3 regions of the Vibrio sp. R10-SG3-ISO3 genome follow, and region 2 is predicted to be linked to each of the others. Evidence: predicted binding sites of a transcription regulator. Region 2 holds the regulator's gene; each other region holds the start of a gene.
What was found. Region 2 encodes PurR, which represses purine synthesis genes. Its sites were predicted from a motif close to TNANGNAAACGTTTNCNTNA; they were not measured.

Region 1 (6,740 bases), on a different contig from region 2:
CTTAGTTCAAGAGGTTGAGGACATCATGTGCGAGCTCGACAGCTTGCTGGCGTGGTCGCGGCAACAGGCGGATAAACAGAGCGAATCACGCACCCAGACGCCGAGCTGCTCGCATTTCCGAGCGCTTTTATCTCCTAACGATAAAGAAGCGACGAAAGTGAGCAAAGAAGAATTGCCATTTCCCGAGCTGTTAGCTAACGTAGGTAATGAGGCTACACCAGTTGATATCTTAGCATCGCGGACCCATATACCCGTGCAGGATGTCATGATGCAGCTCTTGGAGCTCGAGCTTTTAGGGCACGTTGTTGCAGTTTCCGGTGGCTACATTTTAAAGGGGAGGGGCTAGCTATGATGATGGATATTTTGATGTATCTGTTTGAGACCTACATCCATAGCGATGCAGAGTTACAGGTCGACCAAGATGAGCTAGAAGAAGAGTTACTTCGCGCTGGTTTTCATCAGAAAGACATATATAAGGCCCTGGTCTGGTTAGAAGAGTTGGCGGCGCTCCAGCAAACGGAAGCGCACTCAGCGATCTCTGTCAGTACCTCGTCTCCGTCTACGCGTATCTATACCGCCAAAGAGTGCGACCGCCTCAGCCTTGAGTGTCGTGGCTTTTTAATGTTTTTAGAGCAAGTGAGCGTGTTGACGGCGGAAACACGTGAGATGGTCATTGACCGAGTGATGGGGCTCGAAACCGATGAGTTTGAGCTTGATGACCTCAAGTGGATTGTCCTAATGGTGCTGTTTAATGTACCGGGCAATGAAAATGAATACACGCTTATGGAAGAGCTTCTTTACACCAAAGAGCAGGGTATCTTGCACTGATACCGTCGCTTTGCGACCCTAAGTGATATGAGTAATAAAATCGACCATCAGTTGTTTTCTGCCCACGAGCACGCCTTAGAACATCAGGCGTGCCCGAAATGCCAAGCTCAAGGCTTGGCGGGGGAGCTGTCGCTGCGCCATGGCAAACATGGTCCTTTCTTGGGGTGCACCTTGTACCCGCAATGCGATTACATCAAACCTTTGCATCAAAATGATGGCCACATCGTTAAAGAGTTAGGTGTGCCATGTCCTGAGTGTGGTCATGAGTTGGTGCTGCGCCAAGGTCGCTATGGGATGTTTGTCGGTTGCAGTCATTACCCTGAGTGTCACCACATTGAGTCGATCGATGCCCCTGCAGAGCCGAGTGAGGACAACGTCGCCATCGCCTGCCCTGAATGCCATCAAGGTCAGCTGACCGAGCGTAAATCTCGCTTTGGTAAGCTGTTTTATGCATGTGACCGCTACCCGAAATGCAAGTTTGCCGTCAATCAGCCGCCCGTCAGTGGTGAGTGCCAAGTGTGTGGGTTTCCACTGCTGGTGGAAAAGCACAGCGCAAAAGGCCAACAGTTGCAGTGTGCAGCTCGACGTTGTCAGGCCATTCAGTCTTAATTTTCGGCGAGTGCCTATTTAAGACTATATCGTGATTTAAGACTATACAGTGGTAAGGCGATATCGGAGCGGCCGAGCGTTACAGCAAATACAATGTCATTAAAGACAAAAAAGGCGCCATGAGCGCCTTTTTCAATCCAGTGTTCGCAGAGCCAACACTCATTTGATCCGATTACGATTCGAAGTTTTGTGCAAACTCATGCACCGCAGGGAAGGCATCGCTGTCGAGCAGGGTGGCCAGTTCACACAGCTTGCGTTGTAGCTCACCACTGTAGTCGCCGCAGACATTGATGTGACCCATCTTGCGTCCAGCACGCTTCTCTTTGCCGTACCAATGGATATGGCACCCTTCAATGGCCAGCAACGCTTGTGGCAGCGTATCTTCGCCAAGGATGTTGATCATCGCCGTTTCACGAACCAGTTTGGTGCTGCCAAGCGGCAAGCCACACACGGCTCTTAGGTGGTTTTCAAACTGACAGGTCTCTGCGCCTTGCTGCGTCCAGTGACCGGAGTTGTGCACGCGCGGTGCAATCTCATTCACGAGCAGGGTGCCATCGACATCGAAAAACTCAAGGGCAAGCACGCCCACGTAGTCGAGACTCTCGGCTACAGCGCTAAACATCGCCTGCGCTTGGTCTTGCAGCTTCGGGTCAGAAATGGCGGTCGATAGGCTTAGCACCCCTTGGGTGTGGACGTTCTCAGCCAGAGGGTAAACAGCGACTGAGCCGTCTTTGGCTCGTGCGCCCACCAAGGAAACTTCTCGGCCAAACGGGACAAACTCTTCCGCCACAATCGCTTGTGTCTCACTGGCTTGGATGCATTGTGCCATCTCTTGCCAAATGCTGTCCGCTTGAGCGGCGTCTTTCAATCGCCATTGGCCTTTACCATCGTAGCCACCTAGGGCACTTTTCAGCACCATAGGAATGCCGACTTTTTCGATCGCGCGATCAAAATCTTCCCGGCTCTCAATGACATGGTAGTTGGCGTTGCGAACGCCCGCTTTGTCTAATAGCGCCTTCTCAATACGGCGATCGCCACCGGTTTTGATCGCTTCTGCTGACGGGTAAAACTTCCCGCTTTGCTCGCAGAGGGTCAAAATATCGTGTGGGATATGTTCAAACTCAGCCGTGATCACATCGGCACGCTCAATGGCATTGCGAAGACCGTGGCCCACCACGTGTTGGGTGAGAGGATGGACAATGTTTTCACTGCCGACATCGTACGCCGAGATCTCAATGTTCAGTGGTGCGCCCGCAAGAGACATCATTCGTGCTAATTGGCCTGCACCTAACACCAACACATGCATGGTTTAGTCCTCGGCTGGGTTTGGGTTAGCAAGGACGGTCTCAGTTTGCTCTTGGCGAAACGCTTCGACCTTCTCCATCACGGACTCATCGTGGGTACCGATGATTTGCGCGGCCAAAATACCCGCATTCGCTGCGCCCGCTTCGCCGATCGCCAGTGTACCGACCGCGATGCCTTTTGGCATTTGCACGATAGAAAGTAGCGAATCCATCCCTTTTAGGGCACGTGATTGAACAGGAACACCCAAGACAGGTAAGCTTGTGAACGCCGCAGCCATGCCCGGCAGGTGCGCAGCGCCGCCAGCGCCAGCAATGATCACTTTCAGACCGCGCTCTTTCGCGCTGTTGGCGTAGTCTGCCAATAATTGAGGAGTGCGGTGCGCAGAGACGACTTTAGTTTCGTATTCAACACCAAATCTATCCAGCATTTCCGCGGCGAGCTTCATTGTTGGCCAATCTGATTTTGAACCCATGATGATACCGACTTTCATCTCAAACTCCTTCAACCTTTTGTGTGGAATGAAAAACAGGATGTGTCGTAAACCCAGTACAACCACATCGCCAATTTGTGCGCATTATACGGCGTTTTCCCTAGCAAGCAAACGTTTGCGCGCACTTTGAACCGCGCAGTGATTAGTCTTCGACGCAGATTCTTTGTACACTGAGTCTCATCCCAAGAAGACGCAGCCAGTGACTGCGTGGTGAAACAGGGCCTACCCTGCAAGGAAGTAAAATGTCAGAAATCGATAAGCAGGCGGTGAAGCAGTTTTTGTTGGCACTGCAAGAGACCATTTGTCAGCAGCTTGAGCAGGCCGACGGCCAAGCGCTGTTTGTTGAGGATGCGTGGCAGCGTGAACCCGGAGAGCGGCTCGGTGGCGGTGGTCGCACCCGAGTGATGAAAGCAGGCGCGGTGTTTGAGCAAGGCGGCGTCAACTTCTCTCATGTCTCTGGCAAAGCGATGCCCGCTTCGGCGACTGCCCATCGCCCAGAGTTAGCCGGGCGACGCTTTGAAGCCATGGGTGTGTCATTGGTGATGCATCCGAATAACCCTTATGTACCCACCTCCCATGCCAACGTGCGCTTTTTTATTGCCGAAAAAGAGGGCGAGGCGCCGATATGGTGGTTTGGCGGCGGGTTCGATTTGACCCCTTTCTACCCATTTGAAGAAGATGCTCAGTTCTGGCATGGCAGTGCGAAAGAGGTGTGTGAACCTTTTGGTCGAGACGTGTATGCCAAGCACAAAAAATGGTGTGATGATTACTTCTATCTGCCGCACCGTGATGAAACGCGTGGCGTCGGTGGGCTATTTTTTGATGATCTCAACGAGTGGCCATTTGATAAGTGTTTTGATTACATCAAAGCGGTCGGTGAAGGGTATACCCAGGCGTATTTGCCGATTGTTGAGCGCCGCAAAGAGACGCCCTACACTGACCGAGAGCGTCAATTTCAGCTTTATCGCCGTGGTCGCTATGTGGAGTTTAATCTCGTCTATGACCGAGGAACCTTGTTTGGTTTGCAAAGTGGTGGCCGAACCGAGTCGATTTTGATGTCGATGCCGCCACTGGCTCGCTGGGAGTACAATTATCAGATTGAGCCAGACAGCCCTGAAGCGGTTTTGTATCGCGATTTCCTCAAACCGCGTGATTGGTAACGTGTTTATCTCTGCATAGCGCTTGATCCTGGCCGGGATAGTGATAGGGTCAATGACCGTTGACCCGTTTATTTTTGTGTAGGTAAGGACATGACACAACCTCTTGACCGCTATGTGGTGTTTGGCAATCCCATTAGCCAAAGTAAATCGCCTTTTATCCATACCTTATTTGCTCGCCAGACCAACCAAGCGTTAACCTATCAAACGCAGCAGCCTGAGATCGGCACATTCAAAACGGCGGTAGCGGAGTTCTTTGCCGCAGGTGGTAAGGGGTGCAACATCACCGCACCGTTTAAAGAAGAGGCGTTTCAGTTTGCGACCCGCCTGACTGAGCGAGCGCAATTGGCCGGTGCCGTTAATACCTTAAAGAAGTTAGATGATGGAGACATCATTGGTGATAACACCGATGGTGAAGGATTAGTGCAAGATTTGCTTGCCCAGCAAGTGGTACTGAAAGGGGCGAGAATACTATTGCTTGGCGCTGGCGGCGCGGCGCGCGGCGTGATCAAACCGCTGCTCGACCAGCACCCGCACTCAATAGTGATCGCCAATCGCACCAAAGCCAAAGCATCACAGTTGGCAGAGCTTTTCGCTGAGTTTGGTGTGGTGCAAGCCGCCTCACTGGAAGAGGTCGAGACTGGCTTTGATGTCATCATTAACTCAACGTCGTCGGGATTGAGTGGTGAGTTGCCAGCGGTATCTCCGACCATTTTTCAAGGTTGCCAAGTGGTGTATGACATGGTCTACCGCGCAGGCAAAACGCCTTTTAATGCCTGGGCGGAACAATCGGGTGCGCCCGTCAGCTATGATGGCTTAGGGATGTTGGTTGGCCAAGCGGCGGAAAGCTTTATGCTGTGGCGAGGTTTACGTCCAGGCACTAAGCAGGTGCTGCGCGAGCTGCGTAAAAATTTACAAGGGTAAAAGATGAATCAATCGATTTTGTTTCCCGATCGACAGCATTGGGATGAAGAGCGCGCTGCGGTTTGCTTTCCTGCTCAGCAAGCGGGTGCCTTGATTGAGTGTGTGGTGAGCCAAGCGGTACTGGAGTCGTATGCGCAGCAAAGCATTACCTCGGGTCAACACGCCATCGAACTGTTTGAACAATGGCGCTTTGACCTCGAAGAGCAAGCTGAGTCTTTAATAGAAGACGAGATGTTTAACAGCCGCGGTGAAATTGAACTCAACCAGAGATGATCTCAACTTCATTTAAGTAGTCGTCTTTATTCTGCACGTAGTTATCGGCAGACTTTTGTAAGAAAGCGCGCTCTTTGTCTGTCAAAGGGCGAGCCTGCTTAACTGGACTGCCGACATACAGATAGCCACTTTCCAATGTTTTCCCCGGTGGGACTAAACTGCCTGCTCCCACCATCACCTCATCTTGAATGACCACACCATCGAGCACGATCGCGCCCATGCCAACGAGCACGCGATGACCAATGGTACAGCCGTGCAGCATTACCTTATGACCCACGGTCACATCATCACCGATAATCAGTGGGTAGCCTTGAGGGTTTTCTGCATTCTTATGGGTGACATGAAGCACCGAACCATCTTGAATGTTGCTACGCGCACCAATTCGGATATGGTTGACGTCTCCACGAGCGGCCACCAAAGGCCAAACACTGGCATCATCGCCTAGTGTGATGTCGCCAACCAAGACAGCACTGCTATCTATATAGACACGATCGCCAACTTGAGGTTGGATACCTTTATAACTGCGTAGGGAACTCATCTCTTCTCCTATATGCGATAGCACGATATGTTGCCAAGAATAGTGGCAAAAATAGCCCGTTGCGCATAGAAAATACGCAAACAGTAAAAAAATCAAAAAAATCGCTGAAAAGGGGTTGCCAATGTGACGCCGATCTCTATAATGCCCCCTCGCTGACACGGCAAGACGACTCCAATAAGTTGATACTCACCGTAACAGCAAGGTCTAAATAGCCCAGCAAAAATTGCTTGAGAAAAGTTTGAAAAAAGTGGTTGACACTAAAACTTAAATCGCTAAAATGACCGTCCGTCTTGTGAGTGACCGACGTCACAGCCAACGAGCGCTCTTTAACAATATAAACCTATCAATCTGTGTGGGCACTCGTTGATGATAATCCAAATAGTTTCTTACAAAGAGAAATCAATTTAGGTTTCAATGATACTGAAGTGACCATTGAGTCTTCGGACTCAGCACAGTCAATTCAAACATTACTTTCGAACTAGTTTATTAGTCGACTAGGGAACTGTATCAGTATTCATTGAGCCGAACAAAATCTTAAATTGAAGAGTTTGATCATGGCTCAGATTGAACGCTGGCGGCAGGCCTAACACATGCAAGTCGAGCGGAAACGACTTAA
Region 2 (6,740 bases):
TTATGCTAAACAAAAACACGGGCGCTTTTGTGTTACCCTGCGCCCTGAATTGTGTGACGATAACGGTTATTTTTCGACTATGACTCAAAGCTTGCTATTCCATAAGACTTTTAAACACCCCACTAGCGATGAGTGGGTGGTCTTTGTGCATGGCGCAGGCGGCAGCTCATCGATTTGGTTTAAACAGATCAAAGCCTACAAGCAGCATTTTAATTTGCTGCTGATTGATTTGCGCGGCCATGGAAAATCGAACCAGCTGATTAAGGAGATCATTGCCAATCGCTACACCTTTAAAGAGGTCACATTAGACATCTTAAAAGTGCTCGATCACCTAAAGATTCAGTCGGCACATTTTGTCGGCATGTCGCTTGGAACCATCATCGTCCGTAACTTAGCGGAGCTAGCGACTGGGCGCGTAAAAACCATGGTGTTAGGTGGCGCCGTCACACGACTCAACACACGCTCTCAAGTACTGGTGAAGTTGGGCAATCTGTGTAAACACATTGTGCCCTACATGTGGCTCTATCGACTGTTTGCCTACATTGTGATGCCGCAGCGAGCACAAAAAGAGTCGCGGCATATGTTTATCCGCGAAGCGAAGAAGTTGTGCCAAAAGGAGTTCAAGCGTTGGTTTATTTTGACCGCAGAGGTGAACCCTCTGATGCGCTACTTCAAAGACCGCGAGTTACCCATTCCTACGCTCTATCTGATGGGTGAAAAAGACTACATGTTCATCACCCCTGTGAAAGAGATGGTCTCAGCACATACGCTCAGTGAGCTGCATGAAATTCCTGACTGTGGCCATGTGTGTAATGTTGAGCGCCCAGATGAGTTTAACGATCACTCCATCGCCTTCATTCAGCAACACCTCACTGCTTAATCTCGGTTGACTCCAAGCACACTCAAGTTGGTTTGGTGTGCTCGCACTGCCAACATAACTGAAAATGGTCGTCATTTTCTTCTTGGCAAGTCGGGCAAACCCAAACCATGTTGTCGGGGGTGTCCTGTTGGAAATCATCAATCAGCGCGAGTGCCGCCTGCTTCTGTTCTGGGCGAGTTAACCAAACGTACGGGCTGGCCTCTTCGCCAAACGGAATCTCTCCTTGCAAGCCGAACAAACCTTCACCTCTCACCTCACAGGCTATTCCTTCGCTGCGTAACATTTCACACACGATGTGTGCTTGTGGTGGGGTTGTAGCAATAAAGATTTTCAAGACGCTTGTCCATTGGATTGCGGTGACGCTTTGAGTTTGGCCATCACCCATTTAGCAATGATTGGGAATACCCCGAGCAACGCAAAAGAGGCGAGTACTGTTGGGGAGACGATGCCTGACAAACTGTCGATTTGCGCTAGCTGGGTCCCGGCGTTGAGGTAGACGGCCGTACCCGGCAACATACCCAGTTGACTGACCAGATAGAAGCGCGCGATGGTGATGGGCGTAAGACCCATCAAGAGGTTGATCAAAAAGAATGGGAATACCGGGATAAGGCGCAGTGAGAAGAGATAAAACGCACCATCTTTTTCGACCCCTTGATTAATTGTCGCGAGCTTATCGCCAAACTTGCTTTGTACCCACTCTTTGAGTAGAAAGCGGCTGCTTAAAAACGCCAATGTGGCACCTATAGTACTGGCAAAAGAAACGAGCAATAAACTGGTCCAAAAGCCAAACAGCGCAGCGCCAAGCAAGGTGACAACGGCCGCTCCAGGGATCGAGAAGGCGGTGATAGCGACATAGGCGAAGAAGTAACTCAGCGCGGCGAGGGCAAAGTGGGCGTCAATGATTTCAGCCAGCGCTTGCTGCTGGGCTTTGGCGTTATCAAGTGTCAGGTATTGACCAAAGTTTGCGCCTAAAAACACAATCAGAGCGAGCAAACCAATACCTAAAAGCAGTTTCTTGTTCATATGGATCCCTTTGAAAACATCATCATTGATCATTGTTAGATATGAACCAAAAAGCCAGTAAAAAATTTCGCCCTAAAGGGAAAAATACGTTGGATTCTATGACGAAGGAATGGAAACGCTAGAAAAGCATCGGCTAAAAACGTCTCAAGCCAGCGGTGTTGGGCTGGCTTGAGACGGGGATTGGAATTACTGAACGCTATCGCTGACTAGCTTTGCAGCTGATTCAGGAGCTCGTCGCGTCTTGCTTGAGGGACCACAGACCAGTGCGTGCCTTTAATTGCCCCCTCAAGTGCCCACAGCAGGTCGATGCTGACGTCGGCAGAGTGTGTGGAACGAATCGCTTTATACGCTTCCACTGCGCCCGTCTGCTCCAAACGGGAGACACTGTCGATACCCGCTTTCTTGAGCATTCGCTCGGTCGCTAGACGCAAGTTCGGCAGATCTTTCAGGCGCGTTGGTCTGGCGTTGGTTTGACGCTGCTTGTCTTTGTTGGCCGCCTCTAGTGCAGTGTTTGCCATCGCAATAGTCTGAGCGACATCCTGATCCCAGTCATGGCCAAGGGCGTAGTATTTGGTGACCACAGGGAAACCACGCTTTTTATACACGTATGGCTCGAGTCCCTGAGCATTAAACTGTTGGGCCAACGAGTCGTCGGCGCGTATGTGAAGTTTGTCATTTACCACGAGGGCAAACATGGTGTCATCAGCGAAGATTCCGAATCCACCAAACATTGAGCGAGACTTGATCTTGCCCAATGGTTCAAACAATCCCATTGAGTCTTTTAAAATTGGTTTATCCATGCTGTTATTCTCGGTGTATTACAATACGCCACCAAATTCAGGTCCGAGAGATTAGCAAAAATATGCAGGTTTTGTGTCAGTAGGGTGTCATTCTGGCTCATAAAAGAATAATCCTACTCACGGTGTGAGCGCATAATGCGCGCGCAACGTTTAACTCATTGTATTCTTTGCTTTTGATAAAGAATTACGAAGTGCACATTTGCCATCGGCAACCCCGCTACCAAGCAGTCATCAACGTTGAAATAGTTGAGTGGCTGCAACAGGCCGGAAGCTTTGCGTCCCATCCTTTCGAAATGGTTTGCCCTGTTCGTGGCATTCGTCGAACATAATAAGCATAAATAATTTATGGGCTAAACATCACGTTTTGATGGGTTAAATGTGATCTTAGTTCATAAAATAGAGGGGTGTTACCGAGAGAATAAAGCCCAGCGGATGAGAAGTATTCTCGCTGGGCTAGTCGATGTGATGTGCTGAACTTGTTCGTTGGTCTATTTCACCGTCGCCACGGTATCGCGCTCGACGATTTCTGGGTGCATTTCAAAAATACGTTTTTCATGCTCTTTGTCTTTAATACGTTCGAGCAAAATCTCAAATGCGTTTTTACCCACACGGCGCTTCGGCTGGTGAACCGTCGTTAGCGGTGGTGAAAAGTACTCGGCTAGCTCAATGTTGTCATAACCAATGACCGACATGTCTTCTGGAATACGAATGCCTTTTTGCTGTAAACGGCTCATCAAACCGAGCGCCATCGTATCGTTGAAACAGAATACTGCGGTTGGCTTTTCGTCCATGGCGACGATTTTGTCCGCGGCAAGCACGGCGGTATCGCACTCAAAGTTACCTTCTAAGATCCAATCTTCGTTGACGCTCAAACCCGACTCGTTCATTGCGCGCTTAAAGCCTTGGATGCGTTCTTGGCAGGCCGCTTTTTCAAAATGCCCACTCAAGCAAGCAATGCGCTTGTGGCCGTGATCAATCAGGTATTTTGTTGCGAGGTAGCCGCCTTCTTCCGAGTTGTCGATGATTTTATCGGCTTGTGAGCTTTCCGGGCCCCAATCCATCACCACCTTAGGGATGTCTTTATGACGGTCAAGCATTTCGCTCAACTCTTCGGTCAAATCTGAACACATCACTAAGATGCCATCAACGCGCTTTTCCGCCAGCATGCGAATGTAGTCACGTTGTTTCTCGTAGATGCCGCCAGTGTTACACAAGATCAAGGTGTAGCCTTGACGGTAGCAGTAGCTCTCAACCCCGTCGATCACTTCCGAGAAGAAAAGGTTGGTCGATTGAGTAACCAGCATGCCTATTGTGCGTGTCGAGTTACATTTCAGGCTGCGTGCAACGGCACTTGGGGCATAGTTCAACTCTTGAACCGCTTCCATCACTTTTTCTTGCGTGGCTTCAGCGACAAAGCGTGTTTTGTTGATCACATGGGATACAGTGGTGGTCGAGACACCCGCTAAGCGAGCGACGTCTTTAATCGTGGCCATATGGTTTTGTCCTGTCGATGACTGCCTACTATTCTATGAAAAGTTAAGTCTATAAAAGTAAAGTCTATACAAAGTTTAGAGTATGTAGACAGAAAGTATCAGAAACACAAAAACCGCCCTCAAAAAGCGGTTTGTATTTATTAGTTTTATCGTTTGCGGACCGGATTGTAGTCCGCAACGTCGATTTGGGCAAATAAAAAACCCGCCTTTGGGATCTCGCCACACCTTTTGTATGGGCTTAATCGCTATCGCCTTGCAGGTAGGCTTTATCCAATTGAATGAACGCGCACAATAGCGACGACAGCGCCGCATAGAAGCCGAATGTGTCGAGGCGCTGGCAGCGCTCGGCAAACCTCTCAATCCAAGGGAGTAGATGCTGCTCAATAAAATCGGCTTGCTCTTGGTAGGCGAGATGCGTGTCGCCTGCCGTCTGCTCTGCTGCATGAGCGCCGCGCACAATCAGGTTACCTAAAAAATCCAACTCTATCGCGAGATGATCAGAAGGTTCATTGAGCCCTGAATGCACGGCCACGCCATGTTGTTGGAGCAGAGTGTCCATCTGTTTGGCGGGCTCCCCATTGAGCAGTCCGGATTCATCTAAGTAGACAGAGGCGTAAGGCAACGCGCTGTCTCGGTCGGATTTTAAAAACAGGTCGCAATAGTCGGCTGATAGTTCCAACTGAGCATCTGGCCTGTCTTGCAATCGGTTCAATGCATCGATGAGCCTGTCTGCGGCTACGTTAAGCTCAGGGGTTTGTGCAAGTCCCGTCAGAAAGGTACGTGTGTCCACCGAATGATATTGGGCCAGCTCTTGCTCTGAGAGCTCTTTGGCAAACACGCTCGAAAACCACCAGTAGAGCTCGGCGCGTTGCTCATCAAAGGCGCGCTGCTCTTTTTCGGCGGGAGATAAAGGGTCGGAAATCTGGGCGTTAGGTGTCTCTGGCATGATGGGCTCTCAACTGAATCAGATGCCGTTAAGTCTAACGGATAAAAATGAACAGCGGTCAACCTGATTATGAGAAGAAATGGTCAAATATGGCAATTTGTGAACAGGGCAGCAAAGCTTGCTTTGCATCAATGAATCGCCAACTTTTCACCTCCCAAAGAGGACAAAGATGGAGTTGTGACTAATTATGAATAGAATAAAGCCATTGAATCAGTGTGTGAATAAGTGAGTAGAGCCGATGAGCTACCACATTTTGGTTGTTGAAGATGATGAAGTGACTCGCCGTAAATTGGCGGGCTACTTTCAAACCGAAGGGTATCAGGTGAGCCAAGCTGAGAATGGCGCGCAGATGCGCGACGTACTCAGTAGCAGTCGGGTCGATTTGGTGATGCTGGATATCAATCTGCCCAGCGAAGATGGCTTGATGCTGACACGTGAGCTGCGCAGTCAATCGGACATCGGTATTATCTTGGTTACCGGGCGTACCGACAGCATTGATAAGATTGTTGGTTTAGAAATGGGCGCGGACGATTATGTCACCAAGCCATTTGAGCTTAGGGAACTGCTCGTCAGAGTCAAGAACCTCTTGTGGCGCATCGCACTGGCTGCGGGAGCGCAAAACGCGGGCAGCGATCAGCAAGACGGCGTGGTCCGCTTTGCTGAATGGACGTTCGATATTCAGCGCCGCGCTTTGAGCCGAGGGGATGAACCGGTCAAACTGACTAAAGCAGAGTATGAGCTTTTGGTGGCGCTCTCCTCTCACCCTAACCAAGTGCTCAGCCGAGAGCGTATTCTTAATATGATCAGTCATCGTGTGGACGCACCCAATGATCGCACTATCGATGTCCTGATTCGACGCATGAGAGCGAAGATGGAGGTGGATCCAAAAAATCCGCAGATATTCGTCACCGTGCATGGCGAAGGCTACATGTTCGCCGGAGATTAACGTAGTTCGGCAATTAACGAGCGAAAATTGACGCAAAAGAAACGAAAAATCCAGGCATGCAGCCTGGATTTTTGTTTTAGGTCGAAGACGTTATCCGTCTACGCTGGCGGCCGGTTAAACGTCGCTCTGCGCAGCCTCCACCTCTAAGGCTTGCTCTTCATAATCGGACGCCCAGTCGCGGAGGTGTTGCCAAATGGTGCCCAGCGTTTCATGCCAGTAGCGCTCAGTTTGTTCGAGATATTTGCCCTTCGGCGCGTACTTCTCCCACGCTTGATCGATGTTTCTCTGCGCTAGGTAGTTGGTCGGCGCGGCGTAAGGTTTCAATCCTGCGGAGTGGAATTCATTCAGGGCACGGTTCATGTGACTGGCCGATGTGACCACCACCAACTTCTTGTTCTTAACGAACGCTGCCGCTTGGCGCGCTTCTTCCCAAGTATCTTTGGCGGTTTCGAGCAGAATGATGTCAGATTTAGAAACGCCAAGCGCCAGCGCTACTTTAGCCATCATGCGCGCATTGCTCACTTCAGAACCGGCGGCATAGCCTGAGAGAATCAGTTTAGAGCCCGGATAAATTCGCATCACACGAATCCCTTCGGTCAAACGCATTAGGCCGGCGCGACTCAGTTCTGAGGTGGGCGGAATGTCGTCGTCC
Region 3 (6,740 bases), on a different contig from region 2:
TAAGCCGCTCAAAAGCCAGGTTGAGCGTGCAGCACAAGAAGGGGCGAACTGATGCTGTTATCCGATGTATCGGTTAAAAGACCGGTTGCCGCCATCGTACTGAGCTTGCTGCTGTGTGTGTTTGGCATTGTGTCGTTTAGCAAACTGGCGGTGCGCGAAATGCCTGACATCGAAAACCCTGTGGTGTCGATCAGCACTCGCTACAGTGGCGCGTCCGCCACCATCATTGAAAGCCAGATTACCTCAGTGTTGGAAGATCAGCTCTCGGGTATTAGCGGTATTGATGAGATCTCCTCGACCACGCGCAACGGGATGTCGCGCATTACTATCACGTTCGAGTTGGGGTATGACCTCAACACCGGGGTGAGTGATGTGCGTGATGCGGTGGCGCGCGCCCAGCGCTCTTTGCCGGACGAAGCCGACGATCCTGTGGTGTTTAAGAACAATGGTTCCGGTGAGGCGTCACTTTACATAAACCTAAGCTCGTCTGAGATGGATCGCACCCAGTTGACGGACTACGTTGAGCGGGTACTGCTCGACCGTTTCAGCTTGATCACAGGGGTGAGCTCGGTCGATATTTCCGGCGGCTTGTACAAAGTGATGTACGTTAAGCTCAAGCCAGAGCTTATGGCCGGACGCGGCGTAACGACGTCGGACATTACCTCGGCGCTGCGCAGTGAAAACATTGAAAGCCCCGGCGGCGAGGTACGTAACGATCAGATCGTCATGTCAGTGCGTACCGCGCGCAGCTACAATCAGGCCGAAGATTTTGAATACCTGGTGGTCAAACGCGCCAGCGACAATACGCCCATCTATCTAAAAGATGTCGCCGATGTCTTTATTGGTGCCGAGAATGAAAACTCGACTTTTAAAAGCGACGGTGTGGTTAACGTCAGCATGGGCATTGTGCCGCAGTCGGATGCGAACCCCTTAGATGTGGCGACTTTGGTCCACAAAGAGGTCGACAATATTCAGCAGTTTTTACCTGCGGGCACTCGTTTGGCGATTGACTACGACTCAACAGTCTTTATTGAACGTTCAATCTCCGAGGTTTACAACACGCTATTTATCACGGGTGGTTTGGTGATCTTGGTGTTGTACATCTTTATCGGCCAAGCGAGAGCGACCTTGATCCCGGCCGTCACTGTGCCCGTTTCACTGATTTCTTCGTTTATCGCTGCGTACTATTTTGGTTTTTCCATCAACTTGATCACGCTGATGGCGCTGATTTTGTCAATTGGCCTGGTGGTGGATGATGCCATAGTAGTGGTGGAAAACATCTTCCACCATATCGAGCAAGGTGAGAAGCCACTGCTTGCGGCGTATAAAGGCACGCGTGAGGTCGGTTTTGCGGTCATTGCCACCACCTTGGTATTGGTGATGGTGTTTTTGCCGATCTCCTTTATGGATGGCATGGTAGGGCTTCTGTTTACCGAGTTCTCCGTGTTGCTGGCGATGTCAGTGATCTTCTCGTCAATGGTGGCATTAACGCTGACTCCGGTGCTTGGCAGCCATCTCTTGAAAGCCAACGTCAAACCGAATCGTTTCAATCTGTTTGTTGATCGCATGTTTGCCCGCCTCGAATCGGCGTACCGTGCTCTGCTGCGTGTCGCATTGAAGTGGAAATGGGCCGCACCTCTGGTGATCATGGCTTGTATTGGCGGCAGTTGGGGCTTGATGCAACAAGTGCCCGCACAGCTCACCCCCTCAGAAGACCGCGGGGTCATTTTTGCTTTTGCGCGTGGCGCGGATGCGACCAGTTACAACCGCATGGCGGCGAACATGGACATCATCGAAAAGCGTTTGCTGCCTCTTCTTGGACAAGGCTTCTTGAAGTCGTTCAGTATTCAATCGCCTGCGTTTGGCGGCAATGCCGGTGACCAAACCGGTTTTGTTATCATGATTCTGGAAGATTGGAATGACCGTGACATCACCGCACAAGAGGCGCTGGGTGAGGTGCGTAAAGCCCTATCAGGAATCGCCGATGTGCGCGTATTCCCGTTTATGCCAGGCTTTAGAGGCGGTTCGAGCGAGCCAGTGCAATTTGTGCTGGGTGGCTCGGATTACTCTGAACTAAAAACGTGGGCGGAAAAACTTGAAGCGATCGCCGAAGCGTCCCCGTATATGGAAGGGGCAGACATTAACTACTCTGAGCGTACACCAGAGTTGGTGGTCTCAGTTGACCGTCAACGCGCAGCAGAGCTTGGGATCAGCGTTCAGGATATCTCAGACACTCTTGAGATCATGTTGGGCGGCAAAAGCGAAACCACCTTTGTGGAACGCGGCGAAGAGTACGACGTCTATTTACGCGGTGATGAAAACAGTTTCAACAATGCCGCGGATTTGAGCCAAATCTACATGCGTACCTCGGGTGGTGAGCTAGTGACGCTCGATGCCTTGACTAAGATTGAAGAGGTGGCGTCATCCACACGCCTGTCTCACTACAACAAGCAAAAAGCAATCACCATCACTGCCAACCTGTCGGACGGCTACACCTTAGGTGAGGCGCTGGACTTTCTTGATCAGCAAGCGGTAGAGCTGCTGCCTGGGGATATTTCGGTCAGTTACTCGGGTGAGTCAAAAGACTACAAAGAGAATCAGTCGAGCATATTGATGGTGTTTGGTTTGGCCTTGCTGGTGGCGTATTTGGTGTTGGCGGCGCAGTTTGAAAGCTTTATCAACCCGTTGGTGGTGATGTTTACCGTGCCGATGGGCGTGTTTGGTGGCTTCCTAGGTCTGGTGATTATGGGCGAGGGGATGAACATCTACAGCCAGATTGGCATGATCATGTTGATTGGTATGGTGACCAAAAACGGTATTTTGATCGTCGAGTTCGCGAACCAGCTCCGAGACCGCGGGTTTGAATTTGAGCAAGCGATTGTTGATGCGGCGGCGCGTCGTCTTCGTCCGATTATGATGACGGCGTTCACCACGCTAGCGGGCGCTATCCCATTGATACTCTCGACAGGCGCTGGCTATGAAAGTCGCGTTGCGGTCGGTACGGTGATCTTCTTTGGTATGGCGTTTGCCACCTTAGTGACCTTGTTTGTCATTCCGGCCATGTATCGATTGATCTCGGCCAACACGCGATCACCGGGCCATGTTGAAGCGGAGCTCAACAAAGAGCTCAGCCAAGACGTCACGGTGCGTAAAGCGCATTAATGACTCAGCCCGCACGTTCGCGGGCTTTTTTTTAACGGTATTGAACGGTGTAGCGCGTCGGTTTGTGGTTCATGGCGAGCACGAGGTTGAGCAAAAAAGCGCCGAGAATCGATAAGCCAATGATGTAAGGCGTCACAAAGAAGAACGAAGCGACTAAAATCAGCACATCAATCGCCAACTGAGTTTTACCCACTGAGATGGCGAAACGATCTTGAATCCATAAACAGAGCACGTTGAAACCGCCAAGGCTTGAGCGGTGACGAAATAGGATCAGCATCCCGAGCCCCATCAGCAAGCCACCCGCGAGCGCACAGTAAATCTCATTAATGGTCTCCAGTTTTATCACTAAATAGAGGTGGTCAGCGAAAATGGAGACCAGAGCACCTGAAATGGCACTATTGACCGCAAACCGAGCGCCAAACCGCTGCCAAGCGAGCGCGTAAAATGGCAGGTTCATGGCAAAGTAGAGTGTACCGAATGACCAAGTGCTGAATTGGCTGACCAACAGAGCGAGACCTGTTGTACCGCCAGTGAGTAGCTGAGCGGATTGGAGAAAGAATACCCCTTGAGCGACAAGAAATGTCCCGGTGAGAATCGCGATCCAATCTTCTTTACGTGAGTGTTTTTCCATCAATTTGAAACTTTCATCGGAAATAATGGCGCGCATACTAGTGAAAAAATTAGGTTTTCGGTAGCTTGAGAAGGAAATTTAAGGTAAACCTATGTAATCACTGTTTTACGGGGTGTAAAGGAGAAAATTGACACTCATGATCGACGTTAACTGGGTTGAGCATCGGTGGCTGAGATCTCTGTTTATTGTGCAAGCAGAGTAGGATTCAGACAAAGTGATTGATTAACGTTATGTCGCGTATGAGAATCTTCGTAAAACATTATGAAAAAACTGCATGAGAAAAAGTGTATTTTTCTCTTTATGACCCAGATCAAATTATGTAGAATGCGCGTCATTAACCCGATGCAAACGTTTGCGTCAGCGTAAAAACGTTATTCTCAGGGTCGTAAGTCGGTTTTTTTGCCAATTTAAGTCTTAATCTGAGTCAGGAGATACAGATGCTAAAGCGTGATATGAACATCGCAGATTACGATGCGGAACTGTTCGCAGCTATCCAAGAAGAAACTCTTCGCCAGGAAGAGCACATTGAACTGATTGCTTCAGAAAACTACACCAGCCCACGTGTAATGGAAGCTCAGGGCTCTCAGCTCACCAACAAATATGCAGAAGGCTACCCAGGCAAGCGTTACTACGGTGGTTGTGAGTACGTCGATAAAGCAGAAGCGCTAGCGATTGATCGTGCTTGTCAGCTATTTGGTTGTGAATACGCGAACGTACAGCCTCACTCAGGTTCACAAGCCAACAGTGCAGTTTACATGGCGCTGCTTAACCCAGGCGATACGGTCTTGGGCATGAGCTTGGCACACGGTGGTCACCTAACGCACGGTTCTCCTGTTAACTTCTCTGGTAAGCACTACAACGTCATTCCTTACGGCATTGATGAAGCGGGCCAAATCAACTACGACGAAATGGAAGCGCTAGCACTTGAGCACAAGCCTAAGATGATCATTGGCGGTTTCTCTGCGTACTCTCAAATCGTTGATTGGAAACGCATGCGTGACATCGCAGACAAAGTGGACGCGTACCTATTTGTCGACATGGCGCACGTTGCGGGTCTGATTGCTGCGGGCGAATACCCAACGCCAGTGCCTCACGCGCACGTTGTGACGACCACGACACACAAAACCCTAGCGGGTCCACGCGGTGGCCTTATCCTGTCTAACGCTGGCGAGGAGATGTACAAGAAGCTGAATTCAGCGGTCTTCCCTGGTGGTCAAGGTGGTCCTCTGATGCACGTTATCGCGGGTAAAGCGGTGGCGTTTAAAGAAGCGATGGAGCCTGAATTTAAAGCGTACCAAGGTCGCGTGGTGAAAAATGCCAAAGCGATGGTGGCTCAGTTCCAAGAGCGCGGTTACAAAATCGTGTCTAACGGTACAGAGAACCACCTGTTCTTGGTCGACTTGATTGACAAAGACATCACAGGTAAAGATGCGGATGCGGCACTAGGCGCAGCCAACATCACCGTCAACAAAAACTCAGTTCCGAATGACCCTCGCAGCCCGTTTGTGACCTCGGGTATTCGTGTGGGTACACCAGCGATCACTCGCCGCGGTTTCAGTGAAGAAGATGCGAAAGCGCTCGCGAACTGGATGTGTGACGTACTGGATAACATCGGTAACGAAGAAGTGATTGAAGCGACGAAAGCGAAGGTGCTAGAGATCTGTAAGCGTCTACCTGTTTACGCGTAATCTCACCGTTCGATATCGAGCCTGTTTTGCAGAGCGACGGCTCAGCGAAACAAAGAAAAACGCCCTTTATGTGAATACATAAAGGGCGTTTTTGCGTTTAAGGGTTATTTAGAGATGCTGAGCAGGGTGCCAGATTTACACTTGAAGGAGTAATACTTGCTGCTTTCGCTGAACTTGCCGAGCCCTTCACCGTCGCAGTAATCAATGTTGATGTCGCGCATGGTTTCCAGCGTGTTCTCGCTGTCTAACGCAAATTTAGACCCGTCGGAACAAATAATACGTACACGGCCGTCATCGCTGACTGAATAGAGATCGACTTCGGTATTGCACAGCTCAAAGGAGGCTTCACGAAAGTTATCTTGTTTGGTATTGGAAGCGCAGCCAGAGGTGATTGTGACAACGGCAATCGCGGCCATGCTAAGTGCAGTCAGTTTCATTGTATTCCCTTTGATTCATAATCTTTTCATTAGCTTAGAGAATCTCTCTAAGGCATTCAAGCTTCGGGGTGATTATTTGAGGCAATAAGTTGGACTAATAAAAAGGCTGACCTATCGGCCAGCCTAGATAAATTCGATGGGTTTTACGCTTTGTTAGCTGACTTCAATGCCTTGCGCTTGAAGGTCGGCATGGTAGGAAGAGCGAACAAAAGGACCACACGCTGCGTGAGTAAAGCCAAGCTCTAGAGCGATCTCTTTCAACTCATCAAACTCTGATGGTGGCACGTAACGTTCCACTGGTAAGTGGTGGCGGCTTGGTGCAAGGTACTGACCTAGCGTGAGCATGGTCACGCCGTGCGCACGTAAATCTTTAAGTACTTCGACGATCTCTTCTTTGGTTTCACCCAATCCCATCATCAAGCCTGACTTAGTCGGGACATCTGGATGCTGCTCTTTAAACTTGCGTAGCAGCTCAAGTGACCACTTGTAATTCGCACCCGGGCGCGCTTTACGGTACAGACGTGGCGCGGTTTCAAGGTTATGGTTGAAAACATCGGGTGGATTGTCTTTGAGTAGATCCAGCGCGACATCCATGCGGCCACGGAAATCCGGCACTAAGGTTTCAATACGAATGTGCGGATTGAGTGCGCGAATCTCGCGGTTACAATCGGCAAAGTGCTGAGCACCACCATCACGCAGATCATCGCGATCCACCGAGGTGATCACCACGTATTTGAGTTTCATGTCGGCGATGGTTTTCGCTAATTTTTTCGGTTCTTCGGCTTCTGGCGCGAGAGGTCGACCGTGGGCCACATCGCAGAA

Region 1: a site for PurR is predicted at 3,336-3,355, ahead of purE (5-(carboxyamino)imidazole ribonucleotide mutase). Genes of this name have one in related genera too.
Region 3: a site for PurR is predicted at 4,134-4,153, ahead of glyA (serine hydroxymethyltransferase). Genes of this name have one in related genera too.

Annotation. Positions count from the first base shown of each region.
Region 1 is NZ_JCBDHE010000004.1:63,119-69,858, forward strand. It holds gene dprA (DNA-processing protein DprA) at 1-346, shown strand, start outside; gene AC6R1A_RS00730 (DUF494 family protein) at 349-828, shown strand; gene AC6R1A_RS00735 (DNA topoisomerase family protein) at 856-1,437, shown strand; gene AC6R1A_RS00740 (5-(carboxyamino)imidazole ribonucleotide synthase) at 1,610-2,743, opposite strand; gene purE (5-(carboxyamino)imidazole ribonucleotide mutase) at 2,747-3,232, opposite strand; gene hemF (oxygen-dependent coproporphyrinogen oxidase) at 3,475-4,392, shown strand; gene aroE (shikimate dehydrogenase) at 4,483-5,313, shown strand; gene AC6R1A_RS00760 (DUF1488 family protein) at 5,317-5,586, shown strand; gene AC6R1A_RS00765 (gamma carbonic anhydrase family protein) at 5,573-6,124, opposite strand; partial or broken rRNA gene AC6R1A_RS00770 (16S ribosomal RNA) at 6,661-6,740, shown strand, end outside.
Region 2 is NZ_JCBDHE010000017.1:160,482-167,221, forward strand. It holds gene AC6R1A_RS04860 (alpha/beta fold hydrolase) at 80-880, shown strand; gene AC6R1A_RS04865 (putative signal transducing protein) at 903-1,214, opposite strand; gene AC6R1A_RS04870 (TVP38/TMEM64 family protein) at 1,211-1,903, opposite strand; gene AC6R1A_RS04875 (TfoX/Sxy family DNA transformation protein) at 2,110-2,703, opposite strand; cyclic di-GMP riboswitch class I at 2,908-3,016, opposite strand; gene purR (HTH-type transcriptional repressor PurR) at 3,192-4,196, opposite strand; gene torD (molecular chaperone TorD) at 4,435-5,142, opposite strand; gene torR (two-component system response regulator TorR) at 5,381-6,088, shown strand; gene elyC (envelope biogenesis factor ElyC) at 6,203-6,740, opposite strand, start outside.
Region 3 is NZ_JCBDHE010000040.1:101,713-108,452, reverse strand. It holds gene AC6R1A_RS10320 (efflux RND transporter periplasmic adaptor subunit) at 1-52, shown strand, start outside; gene vexH (vibriobactin export RND transporter permease subunit VexH) at 52-3,162, shown strand; gene AC6R1A_RS10310 (DUF6198 family protein) at 3,194-3,793, opposite strand; gene glyA (serine hydroxymethyltransferase) at 4,231-5,481, shown strand; gene AC6R1A_RS10300 (hypothetical protein) at 5,586-5,897, opposite strand; gene lipA (lipoyl synthase) at 6,072-6,740, opposite strand, start outside.